DNA from 4 places in the Jeotgalibaca ciconiae genome. Region 1 is predicted to be linked to each of the others. Evidence: a T-box and tRNA genes for the amino acid it is inferred to sense, from the RefSeq annotation. Region 1 holds a T-box; the other regions hold tRNA genes.
The links. A T-box is a leader RNA that pairs with one kind of tRNA and senses whether it is charged. The one in region 1 lies ahead of argS (arginine--tRNA ligase), so its partner is inferred to be a tRNA-Arg.

Region 2: it has a tRNA-Arg gene. The T-box ahead of argS (arginine--tRNA ligase) is inferred to sense a tRNA for this amino acid. The anticodon was not compared.
Region 3: it has a tRNA-Arg gene. The T-box ahead of argS (arginine--tRNA ligase) is inferred to sense a tRNA for this amino acid. The anticodon was not compared.
Region 4: it has a tRNA-Arg gene. The T-box ahead of argS (arginine--tRNA ligase) is inferred to sense a tRNA for this amino acid. The anticodon was not compared.

The regions. Positions count from the first base shown of each region.
Region 1 covers NZ_CP034465.1:1,783,134-1,787,612, forward strand. The annotation lists gene EJN90_RS08410 (barstar family protein) at 1-133, shown strand, start outside; gene EJN90_RS08415 (alpha/beta hydrolase) at 235-978, shown strand; gene EJN90_RS08420 (DUF2188 domain-containing protein) at 1,556-1,978, opposite strand; T-box leader at 2,117-2,327, shown strand; gene argS (arginine--tRNA ligase) at 2,413-4,104, shown strand; gene EJN90_RS08430 (CAP domain-containing protein) at 4,424-4,479, opposite strand, start outside.
Region 2 covers NZ_CP034465.1:1,907,413-1,911,891, forward strand. The annotation lists gene lacD (tagatose-bisphosphate aldolase) at 1-482, shown strand, start outside; gene EJN90_RS08995 (MBL fold metallo-hydrolase) at 1,260-1,976, opposite strand; tRNA gene EJN90_RS09000 (tRNA-Arg) at 2,357-2,429, opposite strand; gene EJN90_RS09005 (hypothetical protein) at 2,535-2,822, opposite strand; gene EJN90_RS09010 (nuclease-related domain-containing protein) at 2,948-3,853, shown strand; gene EJN90_RS09015 (aminopeptidase) at 4,299-4,479, opposite strand, start outside.
Region 3 covers NZ_CP034465.1:77,680-82,158, forward strand. The annotation lists gene acnA (aconitate hydratase AcnA) at 1-414, opposite strand, end outside; partial or broken gene EJN90_RS00395 (IS110 family RNA-guided transposase) at 909-2,046, shown strand; tRNA gene EJN90_RS00400 (tRNA-Arg) at 2,440-2,511, opposite strand; gene EJN90_RS00405 (DNA-directed RNA polymerase subunit beta) at 2,655-2,834, opposite strand; gene mreB (rod shape-determining protein) at 2,853-3,887, opposite strand; gene murA (UDP-N-acetylglucosamine 1-carboxyvinyltransferase) at 3,928-4,479, opposite strand, start outside.
Region 4 covers NZ_CP034465.1:2,796,261-2,800,739, forward strand. The annotation lists gene EJN90_RS12960 (beta-ketoacyl-ACP synthase III) at 1-560, opposite strand, end outside; gene EJN90_RS12965 (MarR family winged helix-turn-helix transcriptional regulator) at 567-1,025, opposite strand; gene EJN90_RS12970 (DUF2187 family protein) at 1,403-1,744, opposite strand; tRNA gene EJN90_RS12975 (tRNA-Arg) at 1,918-1,991, opposite strand; gene EJN90_RS12980 (methionine gamma-lyase family protein) at 2,185-3,432, opposite strand; gene hflX (GTPase HflX) at 3,437-4,479, opposite strand, start outside.

The sequences.
Region 1 (4,479 bases):
GAATCCTCATCGTATTAAAGAGAATCTAGGTAGATACGGAGAAGCATTACTACGTGTGTTTGTTGATGCAAAGAAAGCAAATCCTGCTGTAACAGTTGCATTTGCTTATAATATGAGGAAAAAAAAATCCTGAGATAATCTACAGTCTTAGGTTTTTTTTGCTTTCTACTTCTTATTATCTGTTGTTCTACTATAATAAGAAGCATAATTAAAAAAAGAAGGAAGGGATCAGAAATGAAGGCCGTTTGGAAGAAAATCTTGAGTGGGATGGTCATCATCTTTTTTATTTTTATTGGCTTATTCGCTTGGTATATAAATGACGACTATGATGCAACTGATGAAGCTCTGATAGCTTTAGAATCAAATGAAAAAGTAACGGTTTTTGAAGGAGATCCGCTTCGATTTTATCCCAAGAATGAAGAAGCTGAAATTGGAATTATTTTTTATCCTGGAGGGAAAGTGGAGGAGGAAGCTTATGCACCTTTGATGCAAAGTCTGGCTGAAGAAGGATATGCAGTTTTTTTGGCAGATATGCCCTTTGGATTGGCAGTATTCGATATTAATGCAGCTGAATCCATCATGGCAGAGCATCCCGAAATTTCACAGTGGTATGTGGCAGGACATTCGTTAGGTGGATCAATGGCTGCAATTTTTGCAAGTAATGCGGTAGAAGAGTTAGCAGGCTTAATCTTATTAGCATCCTATTCAACTGCTGATTTATCACAAACTCATTTACCAGTCTTGTCCCTATATGGGAGCGAAGACCATGTATTGAATCAAGAGAAGGTTGAAGAATATCGCTCAAAGCTGCCAGAAAATCATGATGAGATCATTATTGCAGGCGGGAATCATGCGCAATTTGGAAACTACGGTATCCAAAAAGGCGACGGAGAATCCCTCATTTCTGCTGAAGAGCAACAAAGGATTACGGTTCAGGAAATTATACAATTTATTAACGAACAAAAAACCAATCATTAATTGAAAATGATTGGTTTTTTCATAAATCAGGGTAGCGTAAGTTCTGCTTTATAAAGTTTGATGTTTTTATAGAAACAGACGTTCCAATAGGATTTCGATGCTGGACATCTTTATTTTTTAGAAATAACGACGTCCAGCAATAAATTTATCCTTGAACATCTTTATTCTAGAAAAACAAAGACATTCGAGCCGTAAAATGAACTTGAACATCGTTATTTTAGGCTAAGCGAGTACAAGTTCTGCCGTCACTGCCTAGCTACTGGGTTCGGGACTAGTAAATTTGTCTCATTGCATGCTTCGTTGCTCTCTAAGGCGGATTGCCTGTTTTTTCATAGGGAAAGCGGACTTGTCCGCTTTTCTAATAGACTAGGGGATTATAAGTTCAGCCATCAATGTCTAGCTCCCAAGTCCTGACCTAGTGAAAAAAAGATAAATTTGCCCCATTGCGCGCTTCGCTGCTCGCTAACGCATATCATTCGACTAACCCGCTGAAGCGTGAAGTCTCCTGACAATTCAGGGTCAAATTTCCTATTTTTTCATAGGCCAAGGCGGACTTGTCCGCTTTTCTAGTAAAGACTTATTCATTTTTTTTATGGGAAACAACTTTCGTCCCTCGTTTTTCAGCAATTTCTTTTGCGCGTTTTTCTGCTTCTTTTTTAGTGTCATAAGTATCCGAGGCTTGTTTTGCACCTTCTGTTTTTACTTCCCAATGTTCTTCCTCTTCAATATAGCGAACATGAACGTCTTTTTCAATATATTCTGGACCTTTATTGTCACCATCAGAATCATGTTTCGTTAAATCTTTCTCTTTTAATTCTTTTTTCTCTTTTGCAGTTGCGTCTTCTGCCCATTTTTTGGCTTGGGATGTAGCGATTGGGATAGCTCTTTCTTCTTTGTATCCATCAGCTAGCATGGCATTTGCGATATCGATTGCTTTTCGACGAGTATTCACATCTAAATTTTTCCAACTACTTGGATAATCCTGTTCTGTCCAAGGCATGTATCTTTCCTCCCAAATCTTATTAGTAGTTATAGTGTACTGAAAAAGGAAAGCAGACTCAAAACAAAACACTTTCTTCTAGATAGGGTAAAAATCAATGGACAATTGCACCTTTTCTTGCTATATTATGATAGATATAGAGATTCTATGAAGAAGAGAGTACTTTTTCATTTACGCTATGAGCGAGTGGGGATGGTGAAAGCCCACAGCGATAAGAAAAATGAACCGCACTTCTTTTGAAAATGATCTGAAAACAGTAGGATTATTCGGGTAGCTCCGTTACAGGTAAAGAGGGCGTAGCACGATTTTGCGCCAAACGAGAGTGGTACCACGGATAATCGTCTCTCTTTTGCAAGGGCAAAAGAGGACGCTTTTTTTTGTTCACCATGTGAACTCTAAGTACTTAGATAGAGATATAACAAAGGAGAAGAAGAATGGATTATAAATTATTAATTGCAAAAGAAATTCACCAGCACGTAGCGGAGCATTTAACAGAAGAGCAAATATTCGATTTGTTAGAAAATCCCAAACATGCAGACCACGGGGACGTAGCTTTTCCAGCGTTTTCTTTGGCGAAAGTATTCCGTAAAGCTCCACAAATGATTGCCAATGAATTGGCAGAAAAAATCAATCACAGTTTTATTGAAAAAACGGAAACAGTAGGACCGTACTTGAATTTCTTTTTAAATAAAAATGAAATCAGTTCCGCTGTTTTAAAAGAAATTACGACACAAAAGGATACATTCGGGGACGCTTCAATTGGCGAGGGAAAAAATGTTCCTATCGATATGTCTTCACCAAATATTGCAAAACCAATTTCAATGGGACATTTACGTTCAACGGTAATTGGTAATGCCTTAGCAAATATTGTCGAAAAAGTAGGTTATAAACCCGTAAAAATCAATCACTTAGGTGACTGGGGCACTCAATTTGGAAAGCTGATCGTGGCTTATAAAAAATGGGGCAATGAAGCTGATGTAAAAGCTGATCCCATTGCACAACTTTTGAAATTATATGTTCAATTCCATGAAGTTGCTGAAGAAGAAACAGAACTTGAAGATGAGGCACGCGAGTGGTTTAAAAAGTTGGAAGACGGTGACCAAGAAGCAAGTGAGCTTTGGAAATGGTTCCGTGAAGAATCCTTGAAAGAATTCATGAAGATTTATGAGATGTTGGATATTTCATTTGATTCATTCAATGGAGAAGCATTCTATAATGATAAAATGGATGAAGTAGTTGAATTATTAGAAGAGAAAAATCTGTTGACTACTGATCGTGGCGCTACTATTGTTGATCTAGAAAAGTATAATTTAAATCCTGCCTTAATCAAGAAAAGTGATGGAGCAACTTTGTATATTACGCGTGACTTAGCGGCAGCAATCTACCGCAAACGTACCTATGACTTCGCACTTTCCTTGTATGCAGTGGGAAATGAACAATCCAATCATTTTAAACAATTAAAAGCTGTTTTATCAGAAATGGGTTACGACTGGGCAGAAGATATGTATCATATTCCATTTGGGTTGATTACGCAAGGTGGTAAAAAACTTTCAACTCGTAAAGGAAAAATTATTCTTCTAGAAGAAGTACTGAACGAAGCAACGAATCTAGCAATGGAACAAATCAATGAAAAGAATCCTAATTTGGAAGATAAAGAAGAAGTTGCCAAACAAGTTGGTATTGGTTCCGTCATTTTCCATGATTTGAAAAATGATCGTCTGAATAACTTTGACTTTGTCCTAGAAGAAGTCGTTCAATTTGAAGGCGAAACAGGCCCTTACGTTCAATATACAAATGCGCGTGCGCTAAGTATTTTACGTAAAGCAGATGTAGAGCTGGATCTAGAAGAAAAATTAAGTTTGGATGATGAATATGCTTGGGAAGTAATTAAATTAATCAATAGTTTCCCAGATATCGTGTTGACTGCTTTTGAGAAGTTCGAACCTTCCGTTATTGCAAAATATTCATTACATTTATCGCAAGCATTTAATAAATATTATGGCAATACAAGAATTTTAATTGAAGATGAACAAAGAAATGCACGTCTTGTTCTTGTAAAAGCAACGACGGTAGTCTTGCAAGAAAGCTTACGTCTACTAGGCGTTAAAGCACCAAGTAAAATGTAAAAAAGCGAAATAAGATAGTCCGATTTTTTTGAATGTTCTACCCAGAAAAAACAGCAAGGCAGATAAAAATCTGCTTTGCTGTTTTTGTTCATAGACTAGGGGATTATAAGTTCAGCCATCAATGTCTAGCTCCCAAGTCCTGACCTAGTGAAAAAAAGATAAATTTGCCCCATTGCGCGCTTCGCTGCTCGCTAACGCATATCATTCGACTAACCCGCTGAAGCGTGAAGTCTCCTGACAAATCAGGGTCAAATTTCCTATTTTTTCATAGGCCAAGGCGGACTTGTCCGCTTTTCTTGTCCTGTAAAAATAGTTTTGATTAATAGGAACTTCCAAATATCTGAACAAGATACAATATTTCACCATCATAATAAA
Region 2 (4,479 bases), 120 kb from region 1:
CTGACGATGACGTAAAATCTGCAAAATACGCTCAAGTAAAACCGCATAAAGTGAATGAATCAATGCGTATCTTCTCCGAAGAACGCTACGGCGTGGATGTACTGAAGATGGAAGTGCCGGTCAACATGAATTATGTGGAAGGATTTACGGAGGGAGAGACCGTATATTCTCGTGAGGAAGCCTTGCGACACTTCCAAGACCAATCGGAAGCAACGCATCTGCCGTTCATTTTCCTGAGCGCTGGCGTATCCGCTCAGTTGTTCCAAGATACTGTCCGCTTTGCGAGGGAAGCCGGTTCCACCTTTAATGGTGTGTTATGCGGCCGTGCAACCTGGAAGGATTCCGTGGCGATCTATGCACGCGATGGAAAAGAAGCTGTGCAAGAATGGTTAGAAACGGAAGGACGCAACAACATTGAAGAACTAAACCAAGCGGTGGCCGAATCTGCCCATCCTTGGACAGATAAAGTCACAATCAAATAACAAAAAGTCCCAGATTTTCTTAATAATGGAAAGTTAAGAAAATCTGGGACTTTTTAATCATAAATTGTCAATTTAAACAAAAGTTTACAAATTGAATAGTGTCTCAAGCGAAGTTCATTTATGTTTAAAAATTGTCAATTTGGCAAAATAAAAAACAAATGATTTTAAACGTATTATATTAAAATGTTTATTTTTAAACTAAAAATGCAATAAATAATGTTATATAAAAGAATGAATCTGATTTTTAAAGTTTTTACTAGTGTTAAATTGCCTAATTTGGGAATTAGAAGAACAATCTTTTTTTATTGAGTTATATTTTAAATAATGAGAGATTGATTAAAAAAACAAGAATTTTATTTCAAATTAATGATAATATACCGTAAATATCTCTAAATTTAAACAATATAACTTCTTGTTAAAAGTTTTTTTCACAAAAAGAGTAGTCGCATAAATGTAAGAGAGGTAGTATAATGTAGTCGTAAGCAAATCCTGGCTTGCCCCTACTTTTTAAACAAGTGTTTAAAAAGTAGGAATAATACAGTAGAGGATGTTTAAATTGTTCAGTTGCAGAAAGCACTTGTTAGGTTCGGACAGACTGAGAATTATTTCTTTCATATGGATCCTCATTAACAAATTAAATAAAAAGTTCATCTTTATGATCCCCTGACAAAATCAACGTACTACCTACCATATGATAGAGTAAGGATCTGAAAAGTTAGTCAAATAAAAAGAGCAGCTACTCTGAAATAGGGTAGCTGCTTTCGTATTTATTTTATATTAATGCGGTTGAGACAGGTTCACAAGTGATTTTGCTTCTGCAATGGTTTTTGGCAGAATGCTCATTGGATCTTGCATCACTTCGCCATGACCTGTTCCGACATAGGTCGGGTTTAATGTTAAGAAATCCTCGACTACATGAATGCTCTGTTCTAAATCCCAATTTAAGCGGGCTGGTTTTGGAAATGCATCACGATGCACACCACAAATTGCAGCTCCTCCTAATGTTTGCAAGACGTCACCAACTAATAAATAACGAAGTGTTGGATGGAAGAAACAAATATGACCAGGTGTATGTCCTGGAGTAAATAGAACTTCCAGCTCTCCAACCTTATCTCCACTTTTGAGTAACAAATCTGGCGTGAAAGGAAGTGAATCAGGAATCCCTTCTTTCAATGGTACTTGTTTATCAGAAGGCAGCAACTCTTTTTTCAAAATAAGTTGATACTCCCGTTCTGGGAAATAAACAGGTGCATTTGGAAAAGCTTTTTGAAATTGTGGAAAACCATCCAAATGATCATCATGACTATGCGTAATTGCAATTGCCTTTAGAGGAAGCCCAGAAGTTTGAATAAATTCAATTACTTCTTCAATTTGATCTGATGCAACCGTTGTATCTATCAGTATAAAACCATCGTTTTCTTTTACTAAAAATAAGTTATTTTCTTTTTCAATCGTAATTTGTATGACGTTTTCAAAGGATTCCATTTGAAGCATTCATTCACGACCTCTCTATTATTAGTTATTAAGAAACAATAATACAACTATGGTAAATAAAGTGTCAAACAAAAACCCTTGGAAAGATTTTACACATAAGAAAAGCGGACAAGTCTGCCTTGGCCTATGAAAAAATAGGAAATTTGACCCTGAATTGTCAGGAGACTTCACGCTTCAGCGGGTTAGTCGAATGATATGCGTTAGCGAGCAGCGAAGCGCGAAATGGGGCAAATTTATCTTTTTTTCACTAGGTCAGGACTTGGGAGCTAGACATTGATGGCTGAACTTATAATCCCCTAGTCTATGAAAAAACATCCTCAATTGAGGATGTTAGAGTTTTTCCTTAATAGACTTGTAGCCTTTTTATAGCAAGCTTTATACAGTCCCGAGAAGAATTGAACTTCCGACACCTCGTTTAGGAAACGAGTGCTCTATCCACTGAGCTACGGGACCAAAACATTATTTATTATTTCATAAAATGGGTTCAATGTCTAGTTTCGTTTAATAAAATAAATTTAAAAGGAACCTTTACAAAGTATGAAGGTTCCTTTCTGGTGATTATTCAATTAACGATTCCAATTCTTCGATGCGTCCTTCAAGAGCAGAATTTTGTTTTTCTAATTGATCAAGCTGTTGACGCATACTTTGGACTTGGTCCTTTAATTGGTCAAAACTATACGGATCAATCGTTTCGTTAGGGGAATCGTTTAGCTGTTGAAAAATAAAAGTCAACCCAAAAATTAAGATAATGCCAATAAAAATATACATCCAGCTTCGGCGAGGAGATTCTTTTTCTGGATCCGGGTTCATATTTTCTAACGCTTTTCTAGCCGTATTTTTTTCCAATTGATTTCACCCATCTTTCTCCCTTTTATTCATTTTTATTATACCGCAAGGCTCTCTGAAAGAAAAATAAAGATAAAACAGATTTTTGCGTATGTTATTAGCAAGAGAGGACAAGGGGGATTTACATGATTTATAAAAAACGCACTAGACCAACAAATTTAATAATGATGGAGTCGTTATTCTGCAGGATGAAGCTAAAACCCGAAGACAAATACTATTATTTTTCATTGAGAAAGGGTTATGAGAAAGAGTGCCTATACGATAAGTTAATCAATGGGAAGGTAGATGACTGTATGGTTTTTAATGATTTAACGTTTAAATCAGGACAACGTTATTTTCAAATTGATTCATTGATTATCCAAGAGAATATTGCTTTTATTTACGAAATTAAAGGATTTTCTGGTTCCTATTTTTATGGTGAGGAGTTTTTTTCTTCCAAAAAAGAATATCAACCAGATAATCCTTTAAATCAGTTAGTTAAAACCAAGAATCGGCTCAGAGAGATTTTTAAAGCACGTGGGATAAATCTACAAATCGAGGGATATATTATCTTTATCAATTCTGAATTCACGCTTTACAACCTTCCTGAGATTCCATCTTTTATTTTACCGAGCCAAATTCACGAACACATCGATAACATACAAAAATCTACTTGCTGTAAAGTAAAGAATCAAGAACGTATCATCCAAGTTTTACATGAAGAGCATGTTCTGGAATACCCTTATAAAGAGCTGCCTCCATATACCTTTGAAGATTTGAAGAAGGGATTGTATTGCAAAAAATGTTTTTCGTTTGATTTGGAGTACGGAAGAAGAAAATACACATGCAGAAAATGCAGCTACCAACAAATAATGATACAGCGTATTTTGGAAGCGGTAGAAGAGTATAGAATTTTATTTTCTGAGGAAAAAATAACTACTAGCCAGATTTATAGATGGTGTGGAGAAGAGATAAAATTAGATAGAATAAAGTATTGCTTAAAGAAAAACTTCCAAGCTATAGGGAAAAATAAAGCAACTTATTATGTTTAAGGACAGAAAACTTTTATCAAGGAAAGTAGGCTCTTTTATGATTGTCTTTCCTTGATATATCTTGTTTATCAAGGAAAGCTCGCTCTTAAAGCCGAACCTTTATCTGATAAACTATTTTTATCAAGGAAAGAATCGATTTTGAGCACTGCTTTTACCTGATAAAAGCATTGAATTATAAAACCAATAAGAAAAGCGGACAAGTCCGCCTTGGCCTATGAAAAAATAGGAAATTTGACCCTGAATTGTCAGGAGACTTCACGTTTCAGCGGGTTAGTCGAATGATATGCGTTAGCGAGCAGCGAAGCGCGCAATGGGGCAAATTTATCTTTTTTTCACTAGGTCAGGACTTGGGAGCTAGACATTGATGGCTGAACTTATAATCCCCTAGTCTATCAAAAAACCGCACCCAACTCTAAAAAGCAGAGGGTGCGGTTTGAATTTTAAATTAGAAAGCCCAGTCTCCATTGCGGAAGATTGGCATCTTGCTGCCGTCTTTACGGATTCCGTCGATATTCATTGTTTCAGAACCAATCATGAAGTCAACGTGAACGTTGGAGCGGTTTAAACCAGCTTCAGCTAATTCTTCTTGAGACATTTCAGTACCGCCTTGAACACTGAATGCGTAG
Region 3 (4,479 bases), 1.2 Mb from region 1:
CGGCGTACGATAGGCATCTACTTGAACCGAGTGATCAACTACTAGATCTACTGGGATTTCAGGATTAATTTGATCTCCTCTTCCTCCAAATCGAATCATCGCTTCACGCATCGAAGCTAGATCAACAATCGCTGGCACACCTGTAAAATCTTGTAAAATAACACGTGTAGGCTTAAAGGGGATTTCTCCATCTTGTTTTTCTTCTGCCCATTTAGCTAATTGCTCAATATTTTTTTCAGTAATATCGATTCCATCTTCTTGTCGTATTAAAGATTCCAATAATATTCTGATTGTATAGGGAATCTTTTCTAAGGATACATCTAACTTTTTCGTTACTTCGGCTATGTCAAAGTACTGATACGTTTTATCATTAGAAATTATCTCCTTTTTACTTAATTCGTGATACGAAGTCATATCGTCACTCCTATTCTTAACTCTGAAACATTAAAATTAGATATATTATACATTGACAACCTCTCATTGTAAATTCATTTTTATCATTATATTATTAACTTGCTAGAATGAAATGTTCGATTATACTTAGAAATCCACTGTTAGCACGGCTTTTTTATGGACACAATAGTGTAATCACGAAGATTCATTTTATGAAAAAAGGATAAGTTTTCATTAAATATAAATAAAAAACTCCAAAAAAACATACTAAGATTAGTAGGTAGAAACCCCGACGGGGATTCTACCTACTATTTTCTTTTTTTGGAATATAGTAGTGGTGAAAGGAAGCTCGACCGTAGCCCCTAGGACCGAGAGTCCGAAACATAAACAGAGCTCCTTCACTGTCATTTCAGAATCAGGTTTAAGTATGTTGGACTTCGAGTCCGTGTAAAGGAAATGGGAATCGGAATGAATCAGCGAGGGTCTTTCAAACCAAACGAGAAAGTGAGGAGAAAGTGATGTTTGTAGTCGCACTAGACGTTTCCATGAAGAAAAGCTATGCCGTCATCTATGAAGGCACTACGTGCCTATGGAAGGGCGACGTTACACACACGAGAACAGGTTTTGCTGGTCTGTTGAATGAAATACAGATTCTGCCGCAAGCTCCGGAAGTAGTTTTCGAGGCCACGGGCGTCTATTCCGGCCTGTGGAAACCTTCTGCCAAAAAAACGGCTTGTCCTATACCCTGCTGAACCCGCTTCAAGCAAAAAAACAACTGGAAGAAGATACGCTGAGAAGTTGGAAGGCCGACAAACAGGATGCCCACAAGCTGGCGCAAACCCATGCCGGGAAAAGACGGACACCGAAGGTGGTACAGGAAGATATTTATCAAGACCTGCGCGATTTATCCCGCTTCTACCAAGAGGTGGAGGAAGAAATCAAACGCACGCGCATGCACTTGCACAACTGTCTCCAGCTGGTATTTCCGGAGTTGGAACAGTTCTTTTCGAATCAAATCAACCAGGAAGAACATCTCCGAAAACCGGGCCCGCAAGAAGGCGGAAGAATTAACCGCTCTGGCACAGGAGGGCTTATCCAGCCGTTGCTGAAAACAGTGTTCACTGTCAAAAGAAGAGCTACTATGCGGAAAGGGTCCAAGACCTGCTCCTCCAAAAGGAGGCACTCAAAAGCCAGATGATAGCAATGGCGAGGGAACTACCGGAACACGATTTATACATCACAATCCCAGGAATCGGTGAGCTGTCCTCGGCCTTATTAATCGGGGAACTGGGGGACATTCGACGATTCGAAACGTCCAACCAACTGAACGCTTTTGTGGGCATTGATATCCGTAGGTACCAATCAGGAAACTATATTGGCAAGGACCACATCAATAAACGCGGCAATCCGAAAGGAAGGAAAATATTGTTTTTTTGCGTACGAAACATGGTTCGCCAACAGAAAGCTGCCCCGAACCATATCGTGGATTATTACTACAAATAAAAAAAGCAACCCATCCCCAAAAAGGATAAGGTTGCAGTCGTAGCCTGCATGAACAAACTACTAAAATGTATGCATTCCATGGTCAGGAACCATACTAAGTACGACTATGCGTACACGGCCTCTAAGGGCCCATCAACAGTTTTAATATAACACAACACCCCGCAAAAAAATAGAAAAAGGGATGTTTATTTGGCATGCCTATCTTCGCATCAAGCATAGCCCCAAATCTACTCTCCAAGGGAGAGTTTAAGAAATTCATACGGATAGATAATTATTAGGCAGAAATCACTTGACTAAACGTAGGAAAGGGGCTGGGAAAAAACTCCCAGCCTCTTTCCTATACCCGAATAATGTAGCGTAAATGTGCTCAAAAAGGCAGCCCCGACGTCCACTTCACGAATCAGGCTCAGATGGTCTGCAACCATCTTGCGCTTATTCGCTCCAGTGATTCGGGGCTGAACGCCTTTTTTCCCACTCTCTAATCCGTTTATTTAGCTTTTCTATTTGAGGCATCGACACCATAAATAAAAGAGCTTTTGTTTACGTCTCCTGAGGGAATCGAACCCCCATCGCAAGAACCGGAATCTTGCGTGATATCCATTACACTAAGGAGACAACAATAGAATAATTATAGCAAAAGAGCAGCTTTTGTACAAACTATTTTTCCTATATAACAAAAAGAACTAGCAGCTGTCACTAGTCCTTCTGTTTGCTTATTTTAATGAAGCATTTTATAAAAGAAACTTAATCTCCTACCTTTATCGAATAAATTCTAAAATATGCTCCCAAGTTTCGCGTTCAAATACTTGCATCGCTTCACCATCACCTAGCACACCGTATCCTATCATTAAGCCCACAGCAAATAAAGCAACTGCCGCTACTATAAATAACAGAATAATAAAAATTGATTTAAAAATAGGTTTAAAGTCGAACTTCATAATGAACTTCCTTTACGATTAATTTCTTTGGAGTAATCTTCTAAACCAACTAGGTTCAGCTTGTTTGTCTCTCTTTTTTTTTCCAATATTTTCTAGCAAAATGCCCGTTCCTAACGCAACTGAATCTAACGACTCCGGAGAAGCAAAAACAGGAACGCCTAATTCATCACTAAACAACTGCTCAATTCCTCTAATAAGTGCGCCTCCGCCTGTTAACACAATTCCTGTATTAATAATATCAGCACCTAATTCTGGTGGAGTGATTTCCAATACTTCTTTTGCTTGTTCTACAATTAACATCAATGTATCATGCATTGCATAATATACTTCTTCTGACGTAATTGAAATCGTTCTTGGAAGCCCCGTGATCATGTCTCTACCGCGTATTTCCATATTCTCGATTTTTTCAGGAATTAAGGCAGTACCAATTGTTTTCTTGATTTGTTCGCCTGTCCTTTCACCAATCAATAGATTATGTTCACGTTTTACATAATTCATAATATCGGAATCAAGTTTATCCCCTGCTGTCTTTATCGAACTGCTTGTTACAATACCACCTAACGAAAGTACGGCAATATCACTCGTTCCTCCGCCAATATCGATTACCATGTTTCCATTGGGTTGGAAGATATCCAAACCAGCACCTACTGCTGCAACTTTTGGTTCTTCTTCAAGATAGACATTTTTTCCGCCGCTTTTTTCCGCCGCTTCAATAATTGCTTTTTGCTCAATAGTAGTGATATTTGTTGGACAACAAATTAAAATATTTGGTTTTGTCAACAACCCTTTTACGTTCAGACGATTAATAAAATGAGTAAGCATTGCTTCCGTTATATCAAAATCAGCAATCACCCCTCCTTTTAATGGACGTATAACCCGAATATTGGAAGGTGTACGGCCGACCATACGATAGGCTTCAGCTCCTACAGCTAATACACGGTTTGTTGCAGTATCAATCGCGACAACAGAAGGCTCGTTTAGAACGATTCCTTTTCCTTTAACATGGACTAACACATTCGCTGTCCCTAAATCGATTCCTATATCCTTAGCCACATTGTTCCCCTCTCACTTTGTATAGATTATTAATGTTTTTCTATTTTGTTAAAAATAATGCATCCAATTCTTTAACAGAAAGTGTGTTTCCTTCTTTCTCACTTACACGCTCAATTTCTGCTCCAAGTTTTCTGAGTTTTAAGTCAAACTCATAGTAGCCGCGATCCAAATGGTTTAAATTCGTTACACGAGTATATCCGTTTGAAACAAGCCCAGCAATAATTAACGCTGCTGCTGCTCTTAAATCAGAAGCAGCAACTTCTGCTCCCTGAAACTCTGAATTACCATATAATAATACCGTTTGTCCTTCAATTTTAAAATTCGCGTTCATTCTTCGTAGTTCTTCTAGATGCATAAAGCGATTTTCAAACACAGTTTCAGTCATCGTGCTTGTTCCTTGAGAAACCAGTTGCGCAATCGTCATCTGTGCTTGCATATCAGTAGGAAAGCCAGGATGAGGCATGGTTTTTACGTCTGTAGATTTTAAATGTTTCGGACCAATTACTTGGACGCCATTTTCTTTTTCTTTGATGATTACGCCCATCTCTTTTAATTTTGAAACAAGAGGTTTGTTATGTTCTGCAATAGCATC
Region 4 (4,479 bases), 1.0 Mb from region 1:
GCCATAAAACGAGAACCATCTGAATGTAAATCTTCTGCAACAAAAGAATCTACATCTGATTCTTCTAAAAGTAGTCCTCCAGCACCGTCGCCAAACAATACAGCAGTTGAACGATCTTCCCAATTAATAACTTTTGACATTGTTTCTGCACCAAGGACCAATCCTTTTTTATACATCCCACTTCGCATAAAGTGACATGCCGTTGATAGAGCAAAAACAAATCCTGAACAAGCTGCATTAATATCAAAACAGAAAGCTTTGGTAGCACCTATTTTTTCTTGAACAATACAGGCTGTAGAAGGACTTGATGCATCGGGCGTCATTGTTGCCAAAATAATAAAGTCAATCTCTTCACCGGAAATACCTCTTTTTCTTAAAATATTCTCGGCTGCTTTAGCAGCTAGGTCAGAAGTATTTTCGCCAGCAGAGATATGTCTTTGTGAAATGCCCGTTCTCTTCTTTATCCATTCATCGCTCGTATCTAGAAACTTTGCCAAGTCATCATTCGATACTACCTGAGGTGGTAAATAATGCCCGGTTGCTGTAATTTTAATTCCCATTTATTATTACCTTTTCCCAATACTTTCAACCAGTTCAAATAAGAAACTGTGAAGGTTGTTTAAACCTCGTAATAGTACTTCCACTTCTTCGTCATCCATACCTTCAATCGTACGTTTTACCATTTCACGATGAAACTTTTCATGAAGCCGATAGACCAGTTTGCCCTTTTTGGTTAAACCAAGCTTAATTACTCTACGATCGTTTTCCATTCGCTGTCGAACGACGTAATCTTTTTTAACTAAAGTGTTAATAGCAACTGATAAAGTGCCGGCAGTAATATTTAGTTTTTTGGCTACCTCTGATGAAGTATGTTCTGAATACATTCCAATAGCTTCCAAGGTATGCATTTCGCTAATTGATAAATCAGAAAAATTACTACCGCGCAAAGCATCTTCTTCTATGTCCAGTACTTCATCGAAAATGGAAATTAAATAAGAGTTGATTTGTTCGATAGAATGACTCAAAGAATGGCTCCCTCCTTTTAATAATTTAGCTCAAATTCAATTTGAATTCCAAATAGTTTGACTATCAAACCATTTGACCTCCAAACTATATATAAAATACAAATAGTTGTCAAGAAACATCCTGAAAAAAATATTACCTTAAACTTTTCTTAAAAACTTTTTAACAATAAATTTTTATTCCTTTCACAAATAAATAAAAAGCCTGTTTAGCGGAGAGTAGAAAACCATCTTACGTTTTCTGTTTCTACTCTGCTCTAGGTATGTTTTATCCAATTTCCAAAGTCAGGCTTGAGCCTCAAGGTAATAAAGGCATTCAACTGATTAAAAAAAAGCCAAAAAAAAAGAGCTATCAAGGGGGTACTCCCCTTGATGACTCTTTATTCACCTACATTTACAAATTCATCAATATCTTTGAAATTCACAATTGTTTTGTCTTCGCAGATATCTTTCATGATATGAGATGATTGATTCCAGTTTATTTCTACTACTGCACTATTTGTTAATAACTTTTGGATTGTTCCAACCATTTTGTGGTCTCGAAAAGTAAAACGAATCTCATCGCCTACATCCGGCCGAATTGATTCTTTAATCGTATCAACTACTTTCAGAGCATCTTCATAAGAAACCCCCAATAAGCTAGCAATTCGGGAATTACTGGTTCCTTTTCGTAGTTGAGCTTCAATCATAGTTTTTGTTTCTTCAGAAATCTTTTTAGCCATATTCAATGATCTCCTCACTTTCCATGCATGAGCGGCCACACAATTTCTAATAATAGTATAACATAGTTTTAATTTTTTAGGGATTAAGTCACGTTTCAAACATAAATAAAAAATCAAGTATGTAATATAAAATACACACTTGATTTTTTATTTATACGATTGATTATAAAATACGTCTCAGGAGGGATTCGAACCCCCGACCGTTCGCTTAGAAGGCGAATGCTCTATCCTGCTGAGCTACTGAGACAACACAGTGTCCTGTAACAGAACATTTATAATTGTATGAAATTTCTGGAAGAAAGTCAACATGTTTTTTCAATTTCTTTTTTTATTTTAAAAATGGTCGCTTCAAAAGACCTTGTTGCTTTAAAATTTCAAGATATAGTATGTATTAGAATTTTCGAATCTAACACATACTATATCCTGCCTTTTCAAATTTCCTATGCTTTAAAAAATACTTCTTCTACCGCGGCTGTTACAGCTAATTTTACGTGTTCAAATGTTAGACCGCCTTGAATATATAATGTATAAGGTGGTCTTATTGGACCATCTGCAGACAATTCAATACTCGCTCCTTGGATAAAGGTTCCTGCAGCCATAATTACCTTACTTTCATAACCAGGCATGGGGGCCGGGATTGGTAGAACGTTTGAATCTACAGGCGAATATTTCTGAATAACTTGTGCGAATTCCACTAATTGTTCTTCAGAAGGTAATTCTACCATTTGAATCAGGTCAGTACGCGAATCATTCCATTTGGGCGTTGATTCTACTCCACACTCCTCTAGCAGTGCTGAAGTGAAGATTGCTCCTTTAACGGCTTCTCCGACCACGTGAGGCGCTAAAAACAGCCCCTGATACATTTCTAGCAAACTATATAACGTAGCTCCTGCTTCACGGCCAATTCCTGGTGTGGTTAAACGGTAGGAACACTTTTCAATCAAGTCCTCGTTACCCACGATATAACCACCCATTTTAACGATACCACCACCAGGATTTTTAATAAGTGATCCTGCAATTAAGTCGGCGCCCACTTCTATTGGTTCCATCGTCTCAACAAATTCACCATAACAGTTATCTACAAAAAATATGGCATTTGGAGCAAGTGGTTTGATTTTCTCGATCATTACTCGGATATCTTCAATGGTAAACGAAGGTCTGTTTGCATATCCACGTGATCGCTGAATCCCAATTACTTTTGTTTGTTCAGTTAGCTTCGCTTCTACTCCTTCAAAGTCCACAGAACCATCGTCAAGTAAATCTACGTGATCATAGCCAATTTGGTACTCCTTTAAAGAACCAATCCCATTTCCTGTTACACCTACGATATCCAATAGAGTGTCATAAGGCTGTCCAGTAATATATAATAAATCGTCATTTGGACGTAAAACACCTAGTAAGGCAGTTGCAATAGCATGCGTGCCAGAAATAATTTGAGGACGAACAAGAGCTGCTTCTCCTTTGAAAATTTCAGCATACAGCTCCTCCAAGGTGTCTCTTCCTATATCGTTATACCCATACCCCGTACTTGGAGTAAAGTGATAATCACTTACATTGCATTTGCGAAAACCATCCAATACCTTCTTTTGATTTTCCAAAACTTTTTGTTGAACTTCTTTAAATACTTCTTGTATTTGCTCATCTACCTTATTGACGATTGATTCTATGTTACGAATTGATTGACTCATTATCCTAACGATCTCCTAACCATTTTGAATTGCTTTTAGTATATCCTTTAAATAAATAGTGATTTGTTTCTCCAATTAATTCCATTGACTCGACAAAAGTTTCTTGCTGCAGTTGATTAAATAGTGCTCCTCCATCTTCTGCCAACGATACTTCGCGCTCATAAGGAACAAGGTGTTTTTTTATCTCTTCCCACATAAAATCCTGCAAGGTTGCAATGTCTGCTTCATTTAATGCTGATATGACAATGTGTGGGTGTAAGCGAGCTTGGAAATTTTCATGCATCTTATCTTTTTTATTGTAAACCGTGATAATTGGCGTTTCTTGCATGTTTAGATTTTGGATTAAGTCTAAAACAGTCTCTTCTTGTTGCTCAACATATTGCTGCGAGGAATCTACTACATGAAGAAACAAATCCACTCCTCTGCTTTCTTCTAAAGTAGAATGAAAAGCATGGATGAGTTGAGTAGGTAAATTTTGAACAAAACCAACCGTGTCCGTTATCGTTGCTTTAAATTGATTAGGGAAAACCATTTTTCTCGTTAAGGGATCCAGAGTTGCAAATAATAGGTTTTCTTCAAACGTATCAGCATCTGTTAATCGATTCAATATAGTGGATTTCCCTGCATTTGTATAACCAATTAAACCAATTTGGAAAACGCCACTTGATTGTCTTTTTTCTCTCGAACGTTGGCGGTGTCTCTCTGTCTCTTCTAATTCTTTCTTGATTTCATTAATTTGTCGGTGAATATGTCTACGGTCCGTTTCCAGTTTAGTTTCCCCGGGTCCTCTTGTACCAATTCCCCCGCCGAGCCTGGACATATTAATACCTTGGCCGGTTAGCCTTGGCAACAAGTAATTTAATTGAGCTAAAGAAACTTGTAATTTACCTTCCTTACTCTTTGCCCGCATGGCAAATATATCTAATATTAATTGAATACGATCAATTATTTTGCACTGGATTACTTCTTGTATATTACGAAGATGTCTTGGTGAAAGTTCTTGTTCAAAAATTACTGTGTGAGCTCCTAATTCTTCTACAAGGTGTA